DNA from 3 places in the Caldalkalibacillus salinus genome. Region 1 is predicted to be linked to each of the others. Evidence: riboswitches for the same ligand, from Rfam matches in the RefSeq annotation. Region 1 holds a riboswitch; each other region holds the start of a gene.
The links. A riboswitch is a leader RNA that binds a small molecule or an ion and turns the genes downstream of it on or off. The one in region 1 is predicted to bind lysine.

Region 1 (7,173 bases):
AACGTCATCGGAAGAGTGTAGCATCGTTGCGTCATATCCATACACACGTTCTCATGAGAAAGTCATTAATCCCTTTTTTCAAGCGACCTTCACATTTTGGACAAAAATTCTTAGGCCTTTAGGCTTGCAAAACATGTATATACATCTTAAAATGAAAGGGCTTAACAAACTTGTATATACAAGATTGATATTATGAAAGCGGATTAGAAGAAAAGGTATTATACTTACTATCACCCGCAAAAAGCCATGATGTATTTATATCTATAGGGGGTTAAGACATGGACATCAAACAGTCTACCGAACAGATTATAAAAGCAGTCGGTGGAAAAGAGAACATCTCAAAAGCGACCCATTGTGTCACACGCTTGAGATTCGCCTTAGTTGATGAAGATCAGGTGGACCAAGAAGCACTCGAACAAGTCGATGCTGTTAAGGGCGCTTTCTCTAGTAACGGTCAGTTCCAAGTCGTTATCGGACAAGGAACAGTTGATAAAGTTTATAAGGCGCTCGTGGAACAAACGGGAATAGGAGCATCTACGAAGCAAGACATTAAGGATGAGGCAGAGAAGAAGCTCAACCCATTACAACGCGCGATTAAAACGCTTGCGGATATTTTCATTCCCATTCTGCCTGCGATCGTGACAGCCGGTTTATTAATGGGGATTAATAATATACTTACAGGACCGGGAATTTTCTTTGATGAGATGTCGATCGTGGATGCTTACCCACAGTGGAACGATCCGGCAGACATGATTAATTTAATTGCCAATACAGCTTTTGTTTTCTTACCCGCGCTGATTGGGTGGTCAGCTGTACGCCGGTTTGGCGGAAGTGAATTACTCGGTATTGTACTAGGGCTCATGCTCGTTCACCCAGCATTGATGAATGCTTGGGATTATGCTGAAGCGATTAACGAGGGAAATGTGCCCGTCTGGAACATCTTCGGATTTGAAGTGCAAAAGCTTGGTTACCAAGGGCAAGTTCTACCAGTCTTAATTTCAGCTTATATTTTGGCACGTATTGAAGGCTTCCTTAACAAACGCGTGGCCGATGCGTTTAAATTATTAGTGGTCGCACCGATTACGTTACTCCTTGCAGGGGTCTTAGCGTTTATAGTGGTAGGGCCAGTCACCTTTGCCATCGGGAACATGATTACGTCAGCTTTCGTCGGCGTATTTGAAGCCATTCCTGCCTTAGGGGGACTGATCTACGGTGGTTTATACGCACTCCTCGTTGTGACAGGGATGCACCATACCTTCTTAGCGGTGGATTTACAACTGATCGCGTCTACAGGGGCAACATTCTTGTGGCCAATGCTCGCGCTGTCTAATATTGCACAAGGTTCAGCAGCGTTAGCCATGATGTTTGCATCAAAGGATGAAAATGTAAAAGGTCTCTCCTTTACCTCAGCTATTTCTGCGTATCTCGGCATTACAGAACCCGCGATGTTCGGGGTGAACCTTCGCTTTAAATACCCGTTCATCTTTGCTATGGTAGGTTCTGCCATCGCTGGTCTTTATATCACGTACCAAGGGGTTAGAGCAACGTCTATTGGCGTTGGGGGCATTCCAGGATTCTTATCTATCTTCCCCGAATTCTGGCTTTCCTTCTTTATCGGTATGGGCGTCGTCATCGTCGTACCATTCGTCTTAACCGTCATATACGGGAAATACAAGCAAAGAAAAGGTGAATAAAAACAAATGATGAACGAACCATGGTGGAAAAGATCTGTCGTTTATCAGATCTATCCGAAAAGCTTCAACGATACAACAGGAAACGGTGTTGGTGACATTCAAGGGATTATAGCCAAACTGGACTATCTCGAAAAACTGGGGGTCGATGTGATCTGGTTAACGCCGATCTACGCCTCCCCTCAAAGGGATAACGGGTATGATATCAGTGATTATTACGATATACATGAAGAGTATGGCACGATGGAGGATTTCGAACAGCTGCTAGAAGAAGCTCATCAGCGTGGTTTAAGCGTTATTATGGATATCGCCGTGAACCACACTTCAACTGAACATGAATGGTTCAAACAGGCCGCCCAATCTAAAGACAATCCTTATCGTGACTTTTATATTTGGAAGGATGGTCAAACCGCGATCCAAGCGGAAACGGATGGCGATAAGCCGAGTAAACAACAGGGGTCAGGAGACGACAACGCGCCAACTGATGTCCCAACAAATTGGGAATCCAAATTTGGAGGTTCGGCTTGGGAATACGATGAGCATACAGGGCAGTATTATCTTCATCTATTCGACGTCACACAAGCAGACTTGAATTGGGAAAATCCAACGCTAAGAGAGCATGTTTATGATATGATGCACTTTTGGTTTAAAAAGGGAGTTGACGGCTTTCGTTTAGATGTCATTAACCTCATCTCCAAAAATCAGGACTTTCCTGACGATGATGGTTCCGTTCCCCCTGGAGACGGAAGAAAGTTTTATACTGATGGTCCTAGAGTCCATGAGTTTATGCATGAAATGAACCAGAAAGTGTTCTCCCAATATGAAAGCATGACAGTGGGGGAAATGTCGTCTACGACGATCGATCACTGTATTAAGTATACGGATCCGGAACGAGAAGAGCTGGATATGACCTTCAACTTCCATCATCTGAAGGTCGATTATTTGAATGGTGAAAAGTGGTCTGTCGTCGATTTTGATTTTCAAGCGTTGAAGGATATCCTCACCAAATGGCAGGTCGGCATGCATGAGGGTGGCGGATGGAATGCCCTCTTTTGGTGTAATCATGACCAGCCACGTGTGGTCTCACGCTATGGTGACGATGAGACGTATCATCGTCAGTCGGCTAAGATGCTAGCCACGACTATTCATATGATGCAGGGCACGCCTTACATTTACCAAGGTGAAGAGTTCGGCATGACCGATCCCAAGTTCGATTCGATTGATCAGTACCGTGATGTTGAGTCGCTTAACATGTATAAGATGAAAAAAGCAGAGGGCTGGGATGAACAAGCCATTCTACAAGCTTTGAAAAAGAAATCTAGAGACAATTCACGTACGCCTGTGCAATGGGATCATCGTCCACACGCAGGATTTACAACAGGTACGCCTTGGATTTCCACAGCCGATAATGTGGCCGAGGTCAATGCGGCTCAAGCCCTTGAGGATGAGGATTCCATATTCTATCACTACCAGAAGCTCATTCAACTAAGGAAGGAATACGATATCATCACGTACGGACGCTATGAATTGATCTTAGACGATCATGATCAAATTTTTGCCTACGTTCGCCATGGAGAAGGGGAGAAACTGTTAGTCGTCAACAATTTTTACGGTACCGATGTGACATTTGAATGTCCAGTTTCTCTTCAGCAATATGAGGCCAACATCCTCATATCCAATTACAAAGATTCGTCTGAAACGTATGATCGTGTACATTTAAGACCTTATGAGTCTATCGTTTATCACTTAAGCCCTTCATGCTAAAATGAAGTCAGGTGATGCTATGCAAAATAAATATTTAACCATATATCAAGATATTGTTGATGAGATTAAGGATGCGAAATACAAACCTGATTCAAAGCTTCCTTCAGAAAACGCTTTATGCGAGCAGTATTGCACCTCACGAGAAACGGTGCGAAAGGCTCTTAATTTACTTTCTCAAAACGGCTACATTCAAAAAGTCAGAGGAAAAGGGTCGATCGTTCTAGGTCTGAGTAAATTAGATTTTCCTATCTCCGGTGTTGTCAGCTTTAAGGAGCTGGCTCAAAAGATGGGAGACAAGCCCCGAACGATCGTCCATCAACTCCATTTAGATAAGCCTAACGATACGTTAATCAACCACCCGTCCTTAACGCAACAGGATCGCATCTGGGAAGTGGTCCGTTCACGTGAGATTAATGGAGAGAAGATCATTCTCGATAAAGATTATCTACTACAAAAGCATGTCCCTTCTCTAACAGAAGAGATATGTGCAGACTCCATTTACGAATATTTGGAAAAGGATTTACGTTTACAGATTAGCTTTGCCAAAAAAGAAATTGTTGTAGAGTCCGTAACTGAAGAGGATCAATGCTATCTAGATGTCGATGGACATGACCAAGTAGTCGTTGTACGAAGCTTCGTTTATCTAGAAGATACGAGCCTGATCCAATATACAGAATCCCGACATCGAACAGATAAGTTTCGATTTGTCGATTTTGCACGTCGACATCAACCCTAGAGTCGTAGAATTAATGGTAAATTTTAAGTGTTTACGAGCGTCAAATTCACTGTTGCCACATTCATGCCAATATTGTTATAATAGAAAGCGCTTTGCAATAGTATAAAATATACATGTTGTGCCTCATCATTCACAGATGAGGTAGAGGCGCGGATTATCATCAGTATCCTGTAGGAGAATGACAACCATGATTACAGGTGAAAGGGACTTCCGCCGAAGCTTTAGGGATGCGTCAACATGCCTATTGCTGGGGTTATACTGAAGAAGTGTAACACTGTCACACCTAAGACGGTTGTGGAGAACTACACCATTTGTGATGGGGATAAGCATTGTCCATAAAGGCAATGATAGGAGATTCCTGTCATTGCCTTTTTTTTTACGAGCAGTGATAGATTTGCGTTTGTCGTACTTAAGAGTGTTCGTTGAAATGGGCATTTCCTCATTGCATAGTGGATTAAAAGAGGAGGAAATGAGAAGCATGGAAGGAACAATTTATTCTTTAATTCCACCACTCCTAGCTTTACTCATGGTTGTGATCACGAGAAGAGTACTCATATCCCTAGGTCTGGGTATTGTTGTCGGGACGCTCATGATTAACGGTACTGAAGGAGATCTCGCTTCGTTTGGTGGACTTTATGATTGGATAGTTAATAGTGTTGTTTATGTTTTTGACATTGTGAGAGGTATTTTTGTCGTATTTGAAGAAGATACGTGGCAATTGAACAGCTGGGAATTTTACATTATTTTATTTTTACTCTTACTCGGTATGATGGCTGCACTCATTGCGCTTTCCGGAGGAAGCCGAGCGTTTGGTGAATGGGCGCAAAGCAAAGTGAAGACAAAGAAAGGGGCACAGCTGAGCTCAGCTATCCTAGGTGTCATTATATTTATCGATGATTATTTTAACAGCTTGCTCGTTGGTAATGTGAGTCGACCGCTGACGGATCGCCATCGTGTATCTAGAGCAAAGCTTGCCTACCTTGTGGATTCTACGGCTGCGCCGATGTGTGTGATCGCACCCGTTTCTAGTTGGGGCGCGTATATCATTACCATTATTGCCGGTATATTGACTCATCATGGCATTACGCAGTATGAGGCGTTACAAGCTTTTATGTACATGATACCCATGAATTTATATGCGCTTTCTGCCCTCGTGCTTGTATTTGCTGTTATCATGTATAGACTTGATGTTGGCCCGATGAAAGAACATGAGGAACGTGCTGAGGCATCGGGTGAGGTGCTTGATACGTCTAAAGGGGCTGTCCCTGGGCATCAGGACGATGAAGCCCTGAAGCAGGGTCATCACGGAAAAACGCGAGACCTGATCATGCCTATAATAACCCTCGTCGTGGCTACAGTATTCTTCATGATCACGACAGGAATACAAGGTACAGAAGGCAACGTGACCCTTCTGAGTATATTTGTAAATACGGATGTGGCTGCGGCCCTCGTATACGGAGGACTCATTGGTTTAGGTGTGGCCGTACTGCTGACGTCCATCCGTTTATATGGCGTCCATCATTTCAGCGTCGCCGCTTTTAAGGATCTAATAGCCGGTTTATGGGCCGGGATTAAGTCCATGTTACCCGCCATTTATATTCTCGTCTTTGCTTGGACGATCATAGAGATCATTGGTGCACTGAAGACTGGCGCATATTTGGCGAGCATTATTGACGGTAACATTCCAGTGATGTTGCTCCCAGCCCTCGTCTTTCTTATCTCTGGTATTATGGCGTTCTCAACAGGGACGTCTTGGGGTACATTCGGTATGTTACTCCCAATTGCAGGTGAAATGGCGGTGGTTGTAGATGTTCAGTTGTTACTACCCATGCTAGCTGCTGTATTAGCGGGAGCGATATTCGGAGATCACTGTTCTCCAATATCGGATACGACGATTTTGTCTTCAACAGGTGCAGGGAGTCACCATATTGATCATGTGATGACACAGTTACCTTACGCTTTAATGGCTGCCGCTACGACGTTTATTGGCTATCTAGCCTTAGGCTTTACTGGCAGTGCATTGGCTGGGATTGTAGCCACATTACTCAGTATGGCGGTCGTCGTTTACATTCTAAAGGCAAAATTAAAAGCGACAGCCGCATAAAAAGATTCAATTGCAATGGCATAAAAAGATTCAATCGCAAAAGATAAATAAAGATAGATTAATTTAGTCTTCTTTGTTACAGTAAGAGGTTGTAGTATGTGCACACCTGCCTCTTACTGTCTTTTTTTTATGGTCATTTATAGGATACTTTTAAATAGGGGACTAAAAAATATGCGTAAAAAGAATAGTTTAGGGATATATAAAGAATAAGAGCCTAGTCTGCTCAAATTGGGGTGAAAAAGGAAATGTTAAACAACGTGTATCGACTTCTTATTATTTTAGTAGCATCCATTATTGTAGGGTTCGCTTTTAATGTTTTTCTCCTTCCGCATGAAGTATTTACAGGAGGCGTCACAGGTTTCGCCATGATTCTGGGTCTGATTACGCCCCTTAATGCAGGTATTTGGATTGTACTCCTCAATATCCCGATTCTTATTCTAGGATGGACCAAAGTGGGAAAAACGTTCATCGGTAACAGTCTTTTCTCTGTGTTGGTCACGGCTGTATCCATGCAATATATACCTGTGGTCAAGGTCACAGAGGATGCACTCCTTTCTTCTGTTTTTGGTGGTATTATAGCAGGCGTTGGGATTGGCCTTATTGTTCGTTTTTATGGCTCGACTGGTGGCTTTGATGTGATCGGCTTACTGCTCATTAAAAAACGTGATATGCCATTAGGTGGCATTATATTCGCTTTAAATAGTATTGTGGTTGTCGTATCAGGCTTTATATTCTCTTGGGAATTAGCTTTGTACACCTTGGCTTCCATCTACATTACAGGGTTAGTGATTGATCGTATTCACACCCGACATATAAAACTGAATCTCATGGTGGTCACGAGCAAAGGTGAGGAACTTCGGACAGAGCTGCTATCTAAA
Region 2 (7,173 bases), on a different contig from region 1:
TTCCAATTGCCGCTTCAACAAGTGGAACGAGCTCTGAACTCACGTTAGAAGCGGTGGTGAGTGGCAAATACGAGATCGAGTTAACCACACCCGATGGTAAGCTGAGTGAAGATATCGTCGCCGGACGGGATAAAGTCGTTGAACTGCTCGTGTCTAATTCTGGTACTGTCCCTTTGAGTGACATCACACTGGAAGGCAATCAGCCCCCCAATTGGGCAGTTGAATTTGAACCGAGTACGATTAACATATTAGAACCAGGGGAGTCTGAGACCGTGCGAGCCACGATCACAGCAGGCGACAACGCCATCGCTGGGGACTATGTCGTATCGATGACCGCTAATACACCAGAAGCTTCATCAAGTGCGGATTTCAGAATGACTGTAGAAACCTCTATGTTATGGGGAGTCATTGGCGTCTTGATCATTGGGGCTGTTATCGCCGGGGTTTACTACTTAATGCGTCAGTATGGTAGGAGGTAGGCATGATGAAAGAGACGAACAAAGACCCTGTTGGAGTGTCTACAAAAGCATCTGTCCAAGAGACTGTTAAAGATTCTATTAATGAAAATGTTAATGAATCTGCTAAAGCATCTGTATCCGCTAAAGGATCAGTTAAGAATACAGTCAAAGCACCTATTATTGAACTTCAAGGGTTAACCAAAAAATATGATGAGAGAGCGGTTGTGAATCAACTTAACTTAACGATAGAAAAAGGCGAGGTGTTCGGTCTATTAGGTCCGAATGGCGCAGGAAAATCAACGACCATTCTTATGATGCTCGGCTTAAGCGAACCGACACACGGTGTGGTGAAGGTATGCGGACTAGATGCCACCCGGGAGCCCATTCAAGTTAAAAAAAGGGTGGGCTACCTGCCAGATTCGGTCGGATTTTATGAAGATCGGACTGGGCTGGAAAACCTGATCTACACCGCCATGCTTAACGGTCAATCTAGAAAGACCGCAACGGATAAAGCGAGTGCATTACTATCCCAAGTTGGTTTAGAAGAGGCAAAGGATCAAAAAGCTGGTCAATACTCTAGAGGGATGAAGCAACGCCTCGGCCTGGCCGATGTACTCATCAAAGCCCCTGAAGTGATTATCCTGGACGAACCCACGCTAGGGATAGACCCCCAAGGTGTCCAGGAGTTACTCTATCTGATCAGAAACCTCAGTCAACAGCAGGGGATTACCGTGTTACTTTCATCTCACCACCTGCATCAAGTACAACAGATATGTGACCGTGTGGGGCTATTTGTAGAAGGAAAGCTTCTGGCCCAAGGTAATATACAGGCTTTGTCTAAGCAGTTGTTAGCAAGGGAAGGCATCACGATCGAGGCACAAGTGTCAAACGTCACCGAAGACTTACTCGCCTCATTGAGAGGCTTATCTAAGGTGATGTCGGTTGACATACAGGCAGATCACACTTTACTGATTAAAAGTGAGGAAGACAACGCCCACGAGATAGCCTCTAAGATTATACAATCCGGGCAATCGCTACACAGCCTACACACGCGGGAGCATGACCTAGATGATATATACAGGCTTTACTTTGAAGGAGAGGGTGAGGTCACACATGCAGCTCAAAGCAATCTATGAACAGTGGCAAAATCGTTTAAAGGAAGGGATAGGAGGACAACGTTTGAACGTAAAAAGGCAAGACGACACTCATGAGGCTTCGTCTGCCCACACTCCTGCACTATTCTGGGTGATCGTCCGCAAAGAAATGGAGGACCAATTTCGAAGCTGGCGGTTTATCATCCTGTTCGGGATTATCATCTTGACTTGTTTGGCTTCACTGTACACGGCTTTAACTAATATTCGTGACGTCGCAGCTGATCTCGACTCGTCAAACGCCTACTTGTTCTTGAATATCTTTACCATTTCTGATCCTAACGGGGTGTTGCCCCCGTTTATCACTTTTATTAGTTTCCTAGGCCCCTTACTCGGCATCGGCTTAGGCTTCGACGCTATAAATGCGGAGAGAAACCGTGGGACGTTAAGTCGGATCGTTTCACAGCCTATTCCTAGAGACTACCTGTTGAATGCCAAATTTGTGGCGACGTTAATCGTCATTAGTATCCTCATTTTTTCTCTGGGTCTCTTGGTTATGGGGACCGCTATCCTATCTATTGGTTTGCCCCCGACATGGGATGAGTTCTGGAGAGTCATCGCCTTCTTATGTCTCAGCGTCGTCTATATCGGCTTCTGGCTGAACCTTGCCATATTTTTCTCAGTACGGTTCAAACAAGCGGCAACGTCTGCCTTGGCTAGTATCGCCGTGTGGTTGTTTTTCAGTATCTTTTTCTCCATGATCGTGGGAATGGTGGGAAATGCCGCTATGCCCGATCAGAATTTAACACCGGGTAGCGCCTCTGAAAGCGCCATGTTCGTGCAAAACTTATCTCGCTTAAACCCAAACTACCTGTTCAGCGAGATTACCACGATTCTTTTAACGCCCCAGATACGTACACTGGGCCCATTATCGATGGAACAAGTGGTGGGTGCGATACCGAGTCCTTTACCACTCGGACAAAGTTTGTTACTCATCTGGCCCCAAGTTACAGGCTTGGTGGCAGCGACTGTCATCTGTTTCGGCATCTCCTATGTCAATTTCATGAGACAGGAAATCAGGGCATAGCTAGGACCATTAGGAGCCGCTTATCTAGACACAAAGAGATACTCTATTAAAAGGGGCATTTTTCACCATACGCTTATTATTAAAGTGACTCTATTAAAGTGTAAGCCATATGATAGAATAGGGGAAAAGTGAAGAGGAGAGACATACAGTGCAAAGAATAGACGTTGTTTACACCTTATTAACGGACGAAACAAAAACAAAGCTCTTGATGGTCAAGAATAAAGGGCGCGACGAGTGGACATTACCTGGCGGTGCCGTTGAAATCGGAGAAACACTAGAACAAGCGGCGGTGAGAGAAGCGAAGGAGGAAACAGGCCTAGATATTGAGGTATATGGCGTTGTCGCCGTCAATGAAGCAATGCTAGAAAAAAGCCAGCACCATGCCATTTTTGTCACGTTCCGGGGAGAGATTGTCGGTGGAGAGATAGAGATCACAAGACCAGAGGAAATCAGTGATGTGCAATGGATCGATGTCCACGAGACGGATGGCCTTATGCCTTATTATAAAGAAGGCTTAAGCACCATTGTCAGCAAGAATACGGAAGTCACGTATCATAATGAAGGTCATGTGTCGTAAATGTCATAACCATAGTTGTCCTAAACCGACGATAGATGAGAGAACAGGGCAAAATAAAACACATGAAAGAGGGTTAAGCGTCCTCTTCATGTGTTTTTTGGTTAAGAAGTCTTTTTTGTAATTGTTTGTCATGGGAGTTAACGGGCGCAACTCATACACGTTTGGTTTTAAATTTATGTTGTTAGCTTCATTTTAGATGAGTGGCTCAATCTGATTTATCTTCACACCGCTTCTTCCACATTGATAGACAGTAACGTATTTTGTAACGTTTCATGTAAGGCTATTTCTTGTTCATGATCCAATGGCAGCATCGGTAAGCGAACGTCTCCTACCGAGATACCACGCATGTTTAAGGCTGACTTCACAGGTGACGGACTTGGTGCAGCAAACAAGGCTTTCATTAATGGCAAAAGATGACGATGAGCGTAAGCAGCGCGGTCCACCTCACCTTTTTTATACTGATTTACCATCTCTTGCATTTCAAGACCGGCAATATGAGAAGCGACGGATATGACACCTGTACCTCCGATTGAAAGAACAGGCAGTGTCAGGCTATCATCGCCACTGTATAAAGTGAAGTGGCTTGGTGTTTGACTGATGATCTCTGCCATCGCGTCTAGATCACCGCTCGCTTCTTTAATCGATACGATATTCTCGATTTGAGACAGTCTCACCACAGTGTCTACAGACATGTTCACCACGCTTCGACCAGGCACGTTATAAAGCATCACTGGCAAGGATGTGGATTGCGCGATCGTACTAAAATGCTGATATAAGCCTTCTTGAGAAGGTTTATTATAATACGGTGTAACCAGCATTACACCGTCGACACCTAACGTTTCCACTTGTTGGGTTAAGGCGACGGATGCTCGTGTATGATTGGAACCGGTCCCGGCAATCACAGGGACTCTACCGTCTACCACTTCAACCACATACTGTATGAGCGCGATCTTCTCTTCCGTGGTTAAAGTAGGCGATTCTCCCGTTGTACCAGCAACCACTAAGCCATCAGATCCATGGTTAATAAGGTAATTGACGAGTGTTTTTGTCGCATTAAAGTCTATATCTCCATTGTTGTTAAACGGCGTTACCATTGCAGTAAGTACTTGGCCAAAATTCATCGTTAACCTCACACCTTTACGTTAAATTTTTTGAGTATTGAGAGGTAATAGGAGGCGGCCTGTATGATTGAAAGTAAGACGTAAAAAAGCAACAACGAGGGTATCGTTGTTGCATTAGATACAATACTTTCAAATAATTGCTCTAGTGCTAAGATAGCCCTCCATATAGTCCCCTATATGACAGTTCTGTATTTGTTCAATAGCAGAACCAGCTTTGAGATCATGAGATTCTCTCAGCTTCGGCAACTAACCCTTTCCACAATCTTCATCGGATTCTCATTATCCTCAACATTGTGTACTGATGATAACTGCTCCTCTATCCTCACCTCATCATGATAACTGAAGTAAGAAAAATATTGAATTACCTGTAACATATCAAAAGTTGATGAGAGTTGCAAGTCCTTTTCACATCTTTATTTCTAATGTCATTGGTTTATTCCTACAGTCTATGAGTAGGAGCCTCATCCCACACTTATGAATATGCCTTTGGTTATACAAACAAGCGAAGCTATATTCAAATGGCTGGCTATATAAAACAAGATAATCTATATACAAAACTTTCGTTTATCTCCTGTCCATATTGGGGGTACGTCTAGATGGTCTAACCGTTTCTTTTGCTCTTTGTATGAGAGAACAAAGTAATGCAATATGACTGATCTGCTTTATCTACCCTAAAGTCTTTTTCTTAGCGTAATCTAGAAAAATATGGCCTGAAGAGGGGGAGCTGAGAGGGAGCTTTTTTATGGGTTCCTAGAATCAGTTTATAGGATTGAATCAGACCATGAAAAGGGTTAAGTTATTCCACATTGATGATATAATTGGGATATATTGGTGCGATAATGGAATAGTCTGATAGTGTTCAGTGCGTTCAGTGCAAGAAGAATAATATGAATATGACTAGGAAGTAGACATTCATTAAGTTTGTAATCGGGAGATATTATGATTTACTACACCTGCCGTAAATAACTCTAGTTAAGTAAGTTAATACGACACATGTCGGGAAAAAGATGTTATAGGAAATCAGCGCAATTACTAATGTGCAAGGTAGAAAGATAGGGGGATAAGTATTGAAAAATTATAAGTTTGATTATCCAACTAAAAAACAAATATATAAAGCAATTGGAGATCGTGATTTACTACTGTATATTTTCGAACCTGAATCTGATACTAATGAAAATAAACCAGTAATACTTTTTTTTAATGGAGGTAGTTTCAAGAAGGATCCGATAACCCCTGTACAATTCCAACATCAGGCTCGTTTTTTTTCCAAGCATAATTATGTTGCAATTTGTGTTGATTACCGCAACGGTAGTGACGCAGGGTTTACACCAGTTCAAGCTATTTGCGATGTGAAGTCGGCGGTTCGTTGGGTTAGAGAACATTCTAGTGAAATGAGGATTGATTCCAATAAGATAATTGTCTGTGGTGCTTCGGCAGGAGGTTATATTGCTGTTTCTTCTATTATGTTTGATTCAATCGATGATGATGAAAATGAAAAACAAACTGATCATTTGCCAAATACATTAGTTGTTTTCGGAGCTGGCATGGACGGAATTGATATTATGAAAAGACGTTATCCAGAACTATTACAGAAAGCAAACGAGTATTCTCCTATACATAATGTAAAAAAATGTTTGCCTCAAACATTGTGGTTGGTAGGAACTAAGGATGATCTGTTTCACCAAAACATAGAATTTATAAAGTTGATGAGAGAGAAGGGGAACGATATTACCCTCGAGACCTATGAAGACATGGAACATGGCTTTTTTAATTATGGCAGACATAACAATAAAACGTGGTTAAATACGTCAGTAAAAATTAAAGACTACTTAGAATCTAGGGGCTACTAAATGAATTTGAAAGTCATTCGAAGAAAGCGCTGACATCCGATAACAACGCATCTACGCTGCGGACTGCCGTCCTTGGTCTGCCCGAGGCATTTCGGTGAAGTGGAGTCAGTCAGCCAACCCTGCACTGGCTAAGCGCAGTCGCGCCCGGCTGCCGCCTTAAGCCAGTGAGGGTTCGTAGATGCGGAGACGTTATAGGAAATCAGCGAGAAAAATTAAACCCCAGAAACCATTAATTGTAATGTTAGATAATTATAATAATCAACTAACGAGGTAGAATAGTTTAAGTAGCGGCTTGCTTTATTGGGTAATTTAATTTAAAGATGAAGAATAATTAAAAAATTATTTACGGGTAGGTGTGAAATTTGGAAAGTGGAACTTATATAAAAAATACTCCAATGTTACTTCTTTTTGGACTCCTTTTTACTCTTCTTTTTGGATTTTGGTTAAGAAAAAGGATGGTTTCATACGATTTTAACAACAAAAGTAAATTCTTCTTCTTACTTGACAATTATGAGATAATTGGCGGGTTTCTTATAGGTATGGGATTATTATTTATTGTAATTTTTCTCTAAAATTTATTTTCACTAGCGGGTGCAATAGTTGTAGAAAACCGATAGTGTTAGGCATTTCATAGAAGTCGCTGACATCCTATAACACCATATTTCTGCTGCGGTCAGCTTTGCTGATCCTCGATCCGACCGAAGCAATGAAAGTAGCAAGATTCGAAGACGTGAATTCAGATAGCAGGGATGCATATTCAGCGGACACATCCAGTCGGCTAAGTCTTCGACCCGGCACTTCGTGCCTTAAGCCGCCTGGACGTCAGAAATACAAAACGTTATATTAAATTCGGCGAAAATGGGCGGCCGTCCATGTCCGCAATTAAGTAGGCTGTACTGAAAGTATTAATATAAGCTATTGTATAATACCAGATATTTCTCATTTAAAGGAAGTGTATTTATTGACTAAACAAATAATGATTAACGATA
Region 3 (7,173 bases), on a different contig from region 1:
TCCCATATCTATCGTTACACGTTAGAGTCTCCATTTTTCGCAAGCCGACAGGTTGACCAAAACCAGTCTACTTTTGCACTAGAGTGTGGCTTTCTCACAGAGGCCATTGCTCAAATTGAAAACAAGCAGACTGAAGGTGAGTTCAAAGCATTCATTAGTCAAGAAAATCAAGGGGTACAGTTCACCATCTATCTACAAGAAAAAGGGGAAAGCTAATCAGCTCCCCCTTTTTATCTTCAAATTAAGCGTTTACTTTTTCCGTTTCTTCTACTTTATCTAGATTAAAAGTGTTGTGTAGGACTTGCACTGCTTTTACCATATTAGCAGCTGGTACAACACATGACACTTTAATTTCGGATGTTGAGACCATCTTAATTTCGATTTCCTCACGACTAAGGCTATCAAACATGTCTGCCGCTACACCCGGGTTCGAGATCATGCCTGCTCCAACAATAGATACCTTAGCTAAATTTTCTTCATAAATAATATCTTCATATCCTAGTGACTCTTTATTGTCCTCGAGGACATGTAGCGTCGCTTCAAGATCCTCACTATCGATTGAAAAGGCAATATTGGTGATATCCGTATCATACATGCTTTGGTTGATAATAATATCGACGTTGATTTGTTTGCTTGCGAGTGTTTTAAACACTCGGGATAAGGCCCCAATTTCTTTCTTCATTCCTCTTACAGTCACCTTCGTCATCTCTTCATCATGGGCTACACCATGTACAATAATACCGTCCTCCACTGTCACTTCCTCCTTCACTAACGTTCCTTCTTCCTCACTAAACGTCGATCTAACTGTCAGATAAACATCGTTATTCTTGGCACATTCAACTGCTCTCGGGTGCAAAACCCCTGCACCAAGATTAGCTAGCTCTAACATTTCATCATAGCTAATTTGCTCAAGTTTGCTTGCTTTCGGTACAACTCTTGGGTCTGCGGTATAAACACCGGTGACATCTGTGAATATGTCACAACGTTCAGCCTTTAGCGCTGCTGCTAGAGCGACAGCCGTCGTATCTGAACCCCCTCTTCCAAGGGTTGTAATTTGTCCATCCTGGCTTACACCTTGGAAGCCGGCAACGACAACAACGCTCCCCTTAGACAATTTATTCTGAACCTTTCCAATCTCGATATCTTGGACTCTGGCACTGCCATGAACACTTTCGGTTTGAATGCCTGCTTGCCACCCTGTCATCGAGGTGGCGTCTAAGCCAAGTTGATGTAACGCCATCGCTAGCAGTGATATGGTGACCTGTTCACCCGTCGTTAAAAGCATATCCATCTCTCGTGCCGCCGGATTTGGCGTCAGCTGATTGGCCATATCCACTAGCTGATCAGTGGATTTTCCCATTGCTGATACCACCACAACAAGCTGGTTTCCCTGATCCACTTCTTTTTTCACTTTTTGAGCAACGTGCTGAATTTTTTCGATCGTTCCTACAGATGTTCCGCCAAACTTCTGAACGATGATACTCAATGCTCTCCATCTCCTTAATTTAGACACATTCATCTTTTTTGATCTTACTAGACCTTGCCCATATCGTTAAGACCAATAAAAAAGCAACAACAAAGAGAGAACTTTTTGTTGTTGCGAGTAAACATGGTGATCTAACGAATGTTCACCTCAATGCAACGTGATAGTCCTCCACCTGTATAGGTGACAGCGTTGCATTTATTCAATGCGACGCCAGTCCTCATTACGTTGAGCTATAATGAGACTTCGGCGGATCACCCTTTCAATACCCTTCATAGAAGGCCCAACTTCTCTAGGTACGTACTCTTGATCACCGCTCCCCTAACACTCCTCAATGTGATTGAGTTGTTTGATGAGGTTATGATGTTTTAATTGTTTGTAATTGTATCAAACATCCCATGGGTTCTCAACAGCCGAATAACGACTGTATCGTCTGCATTTTATCGTATATCAGACGTAGCATTACGACTTTGCTTTCTCTTGGAGATATTCAACAATCGTTCGGGCTAATTGCTCTCCTATCCCGATTTCTTTAAAGTCGTCTACTGATGCTTCTCTCATTTTCTTCATTGAACCAAAGTGTCGTAACAATGTCTTTTTACGCTTGGGTCCCACGCCTGGAATGTCATCTAAGGCTGATTGTATCAGTGATTTGGAACGGGTTTTGCGGTGGAACGTGATAGCGAAGCGATGGACTTCGTCCTGGATCCGTTGTAAGAGGTAGAACTCTTGACTGTCTCGTTTCATTGAAACCGGCTCTGGTGGATGGCCATATAATAATTGAGAGCTTCGATGCTTTTCATCTTTGGCCAAACCACATACTGGGATATAGAGGCCTAGTTCATTCTCGAGAACGTCTTGTGCAGCCCCAATTTGCCCTTTTCCCCCGTCGATCATAATCAGATCAGGCAATGTTTGCTTTTCTTTTAATAAGCGGACATACCTGCGACGAACGACTTCTCTCATTGATTCGTAATCGTCAGGGCCTTCTACGGTTCGTATTTTATATTTTCGGTATTCATTCTTAGCAGGTTTACCATCGATGAAAACGACCATAGCGGACACAGGATCCGTCCCTTGAATATTAGAGTTATCAAATGCTTCGATGCGGCGAGCGGGTCCGACCCCTAGTGCATGACCTAATCTTTCAACTGCTTTTATCGTTCGTTCCTCGTTTCGCTCGATAAGTTCAAATTTTTCCTTTAGCGAGTTTTGGGCGTTAGATTGTGCCATCTGTAGTAATTCTTTCTTGATGCCTCGTTTTGGCGTATGGACTTTAATATCTAACCATTGTGCGAGGAGCTCCTGGTCTACTTCCTCTGAAATCAGAATTTCTTTAGGTAGGACATGTTCTTTTTCCATATAAAATTGACCAATGAATGACATCATCTCTTCCCCTACATCACCGCTATAAAATGGAAAGAGGGACACGTCTCGTTCAATCAGCTTGCCTTGTCTCACAAAAAACACTTGAACACAAATCCATCCTTTATCGACATGAAAGCCAAAGACGTCTCGGTCCACTTGGTCTGTGAGCGTAATGCTTTGCTTTTGCATCACCTGGTTAATATGCTGAATCAGATCACGAAGTTCTTTGGCTCGCTCAAAATTAAGTTCCTCTGACGCCTCATGCATTTTTTCTTCTAGCTCTTTAACCATCGCTTTATGGCCGCCATTTAAAAACCGATTAATTTGCTGGGTCATGTCCTCGTACGTGTCTTGTTCAACGTGGAACTCACAAGGGGCTAAGCACTGATCCATATGGTAGTACAAACACACGCGGTCCGGTAAAGTTTTACATTTCCTTAAGGGATACAGACGATCTAACAGTTTCTTGGTCTCATTGGCTGAACCGACATTAGGATATGGACCGAAATACTTAGCTTTATCTTTCTGTACCTTACGTGTGATCTCTAGGCGGGGATGCTCTTCATTGGTTAGTTTAATGTACGGGTATGTTTTGTCATCCTTCAGCATCACATTGTAGCGCGGGTCGTGCTTCTTAATCAGGTTGCATTCTAGTAGAAGTGCTTCGATATTACTTGAGGTGATAATATATTCAAAATCCGTTATTTCACTAACAAGCTTTTGTGTTTTCCCGTCGTGACTGCCTGTAAAATAGGAACGTACTCTGTTCTTTAAGTTTTTTGCTTTACCGACATAAATGATGTTGTCTTGGCTATCTTTCATCAGATAAACACCGGGTTGAGCGGGTAGCAACGTCAGTTTCTCTTTGATCTGTGTCAAAAAAATACACCTCCCACAGATCTAGGCATGATATATGTATTATACATCATTCCCAAGAACGTGGGGAGGTGTACGCTTTGGTTTAATTTTACTGTCAGGCGTGTGGGGCTTCCCTCGAGTGTCTGTATAGGCAGCGCAGGAGTTCAGGCTACTTTAGGGGGCTCATGCACCCCTACTCTATCACTCGAGCTTCGCCCAAATGTGACGCCGTAGGGGTACCTGATCTTTTGACTTCCGGGCATAGACGCCTACTCCTTCACTCGAGCTTCGCCCAAAGGATTCCATCGTTAGGAAGCGGCACTTGGTCATCTTTATTGACGTGCTTGCTCGATTGTTTCGGCGTAGCGGTCAAGGGTGGTTTGAGCCTCTTGCCCATCGATGACGATGTCCTGGAAGGCCCCTAGGATGGCCTTTTCGACTTCGGGCCAATATGGGACATTTCCTCTTGGTTCCGAGGATTGCAATGCTTCGTTTACAGCATCAAAGTACGGTTGTTGCCACGCTTCAACTTGACCGTAAGCATCAGTGCGGACGGAGGGCCAGCCTAGTTTGCTCACTAAAGTTTCTTGGACCTCTTTTGACATGAGATATTGGGCAAATTCTAAGGCCAATGCTTTATTTGGGGCTCCTTTTGGTATGCCGATCACTTCACCACCTAGGGTGTGTGACTCTCCGGCGGGTCCTGCCCATCCGCTATACGCTTTGATTTCTTCTTTGCCACCTTCTTCAACGATCACATTCACACCAAAGGGCCAATTTTGTCCTAGGTAGACCGATTCATTTGCAAGATAAGTGTTCATTGTATTCCAAGTAGCGGTACGACTATCAGGCGCTAGATAGGGATATAATTCTTGTAAAAATTCATAAGCGCGTACACTGCCCTCATCGTTAAGGACGTAAGGGTCTCCTCCACCGGCACGAATAAAGTTAAACAGGTGTAGCACGTGATCGATTTCTAAATTGGCTTTGACGGCGACTCGGCCAATGTCCTCTTCAGCATGAAACGTCTTCGCTACCTCTAGCAAGTCTTCCCACGATTGAGGTGGCGTTATATCGTATTCGTCAAACACCTTTTCATTGTAGTAGGTGATTTCAACGTTGGGTCTATAGGGTAAAAATAATAGTTTGTCATCAAAAGTAGAAACGTCTATCATGGCTTCAATTACTTCGTCAGGAATGTTCTCTTTCTGATCTGTGAGATCATCCATCATATCACCGTCTACTAAACCATAGAGGTCATTCACATCCTGCGTAATCAGGTCGTATGTCACTCTATCGGCTTCAATTTGGCCACGCAATTGATCCACCACATCCGCAGCTTCGGATTGGACAGCATTAATGGTCACGTTGTGCTTTTCCTCAAATTCTGGAAATATATCCTGTCGCATCACTTCCCATTCATTTTCACCTAGTCCCATCACGACATTCAGTTCGTTCTCGTCTTGCATGGCCTGCTCTCCTCCGCCACAACCGATGGCAAAGAAAGCCATGGCAGCCAGAAGGCAACAAGTATACAACATTTTTGTCCTCTTTTTTACGTTATTCAACATTATGACCTCCATTCAATTGACTTATCTTATTTTATGTAAAGAGAGGTCTCCCCCTCTGTTACCCCCTTAATACTTTGTTATAAATCCTCTTATCCCTTAACAGAACCTGAAAGGAAGCCCGATTTCATGTACCTTTGTAGGAAAAAGGTGACAATAATTACGGGGATGGTCAGTATCATGGAGTAGGCGGCAGATTGGAACCAATCACCCCTGGACACGTAATAATACGTCTGTAAAGGTAGCGTGTTTTCTGTATAGGTCAGGTATAATGCATATGTAAATTCATTCCATGAGTTTAACCACACAAACATTGCTCCTACTGCGATACCGGGCGCTGCAATAGGGAAGACCACCCTTTGGAGGGCTCCCCATCGGCTGGCGCCGTCTATTAAAGCTGCTTTTTCTAATTCTCTCGGAATCGTTTCAAAAGTCCCGACAAGAATCCAAGCTAAGAAAGGTAGGTTTGGTATCAGGTGAGCTAATATAAGTCCTACATACGAATCAGTGAGATCCCAACGAATAAAGTTAACGGAAATAGGTAAGGCAATGCCCACATCTGGAAACATTCTTGTAAACAATAAAGAGAGTATAATACCGTAGCGGTAGGCTTTAGGCATAAGCGAAATGACATAAGCAGCCGGTGCAGCTATTGCAATGGCAATGAGTGTCGCCACGGATGCAACCATAAAACTCTTCAGCAAAGGAGCCCAGAGATTGCCAGCCTCAAATACGCGTACCCAATGATCAAATGTAAAGTTCTCAATGAGAAAAGGTGGATTTTGGGTTAATATATCCTGAGGCTCACTGACAGAAATCTTAAACATGATATATACTGGCGCTAGCATGACAAAGCTAAATAATATGAGAAATGGAAACGTGCCATATCGACTGATGGCACCCCAAAGGTCCGTCTGCCTCGTCTTCATTTGAACACCCCTTTCCACCTAAACATCTTTTTTTCTCTCAACAAATAAAAAGTAAATGATAATAAACACTATAATCATGAGCAGTAATATCGTTGCTGCTGCTGCAGACGTATGCTCATTAAAAAAATCACGATATTCGGAATAAGCATAGGTCCCAATGACTGGGGTGTGGCGTCCAGCCAACACAAGCGGTAACTCAAAGATTCGGAACGCGTCAATGGCACGCAGAATCAAGGCCATTGTAATCGCTGGTTTTAATAAGGGCAGAGTGATATACCAAAAGTTCTGCCACGTGGTGGCACCGTCGATAGCTGATGCTTCATAAACATCCTCAGAAATACTCTCTAACCCCGATAAAAGTAATAAAATGACGATGGGAAGCACTTTCCACATATCAGCAAAAATGATCATGAATAATGTTTTGAATCCACCTTCATTCCAAATGATGGGGGCTTCAATGATGTTGAAACGTTGTAGGAATAAATTAAAGTACCCGTTTGTGGAGAAGACGTAAAGCATGATGACCCCTGCCACGATGGTGGGAACCCCCATGGGAATTAACATTACGGTTCGGAAAAAACCCCGTCCTTTAAAGGCTCGTTTTAACAACAGAGCGATAGATAACGCAACCGATAATTGTAGCGCTAACCCCACAATGGTAATGACGATGGTGTTTGAGAAGGCTTTCTTAAAACCCTGCTGACTCATAATATAAACATAATTACTTAAGTCATAGGTATTTGTGCTTGCATTAACAAAGCTGAGCCGAATGGTCTCTAAAACCGGTACGAGCGAAAACCCCAATATGTATAAGACCAATGGCAACACCATGACGATTTCAAGCCTATATCGTTTAACCCAAGCCACTGTATCCCCCCCTTGCTCAATTTAACATGTTTTATTTTTGAAAAGGTTTTCAAAAGGTTGCCCTAAAATTTTACCAACATTCTGATATTAATGTTTGGTC

Region 2: linked by a shared signal. The riboswitch ahead of dapA (4-hydroxy-tetrahydrodipicolinate synthase) and the one ahead of JKM87_RS11405 (Na+/H+ antiporter NhaC family protein) in region 1 are both predicted to bind lysine.
Region 3: linked by a shared signal. The riboswitch ahead of JKM87_RS10345 (aspartate kinase) and the one ahead of JKM87_RS11405 (Na+/H+ antiporter NhaC family protein) in region 1 are both predicted to bind lysine.

What each region holds. Positions count from the first base shown of each region.
Region 1 covers NZ_JAERVL010000017.1:102,148-109,320, reverse strand. Annotated here, with positions in the region: gene treP (PTS system trehalose-specific EIIBC component) at 279-1,694, shown strand; gene JKM87_RS11415 (alpha,alpha-phosphotrehalase) at 1,704-3,455, shown strand; gene treR (trehalose operon repressor) at 3,475-4,191, shown strand; lysine riboswitch at 4,326-4,504, shown strand; gene JKM87_RS11405 (Na+/H+ antiporter NhaC family protein) at 4,670-6,295, shown strand; gene JKM87_RS11400 (YitT family protein) at 6,541-7,173, shown strand, end outside.
Region 2 covers NZ_JAERVL010000008.1:1,206-8,378, reverse strand. Annotated here, with positions in the region: gene JKM87_RS07930 (COG1470 family protein) at 1-479, shown strand, start outside; gene JKM87_RS07925 (ABC transporter ATP-binding protein) at 485-1,594, shown strand; gene JKM87_RS07920 (ABC transporter permease) at 1,572-2,636, shown strand; gene JKM87_RS07915 (NUDIX domain-containing protein) at 2,785-3,213, shown strand; gene dapA (4-hydroxy-tetrahydrodipicolinate synthase) at 3,435-4,334, opposite strand; lysine riboswitch at 4,481-4,661, opposite strand; gene JKM87_RS07905 (alpha/beta hydrolase) at 5,402-6,184, shown strand; gene JKM87_RS07900 (pentapeptide repeat-containing protein) at 7,161-7,173, shown strand, end outside.
Region 3 covers NZ_JAERVL010000015.1:158,206-165,378, forward strand. Annotated here, with positions in the region: gene JKM87_RS10340 (DUF2507 domain-containing protein) at 1-216, shown strand, start outside; gene JKM87_RS10345 (aspartate kinase) at 242-1,486, opposite strand; lysine riboswitch at 1,640-1,815, opposite strand; gene uvrC (excinuclease ABC subunit UvrC) at 1,946-3,730, opposite strand; gene JKM87_RS10355 (sugar ABC transporter substrate-binding protein) at 4,042-5,277, opposite strand; gene JKM87_RS10360 (carbohydrate ABC transporter permease) at 5,370-6,206, opposite strand; gene JKM87_RS10365 (ABC transporter permease subunit) at 6,225-7,073, opposite strand.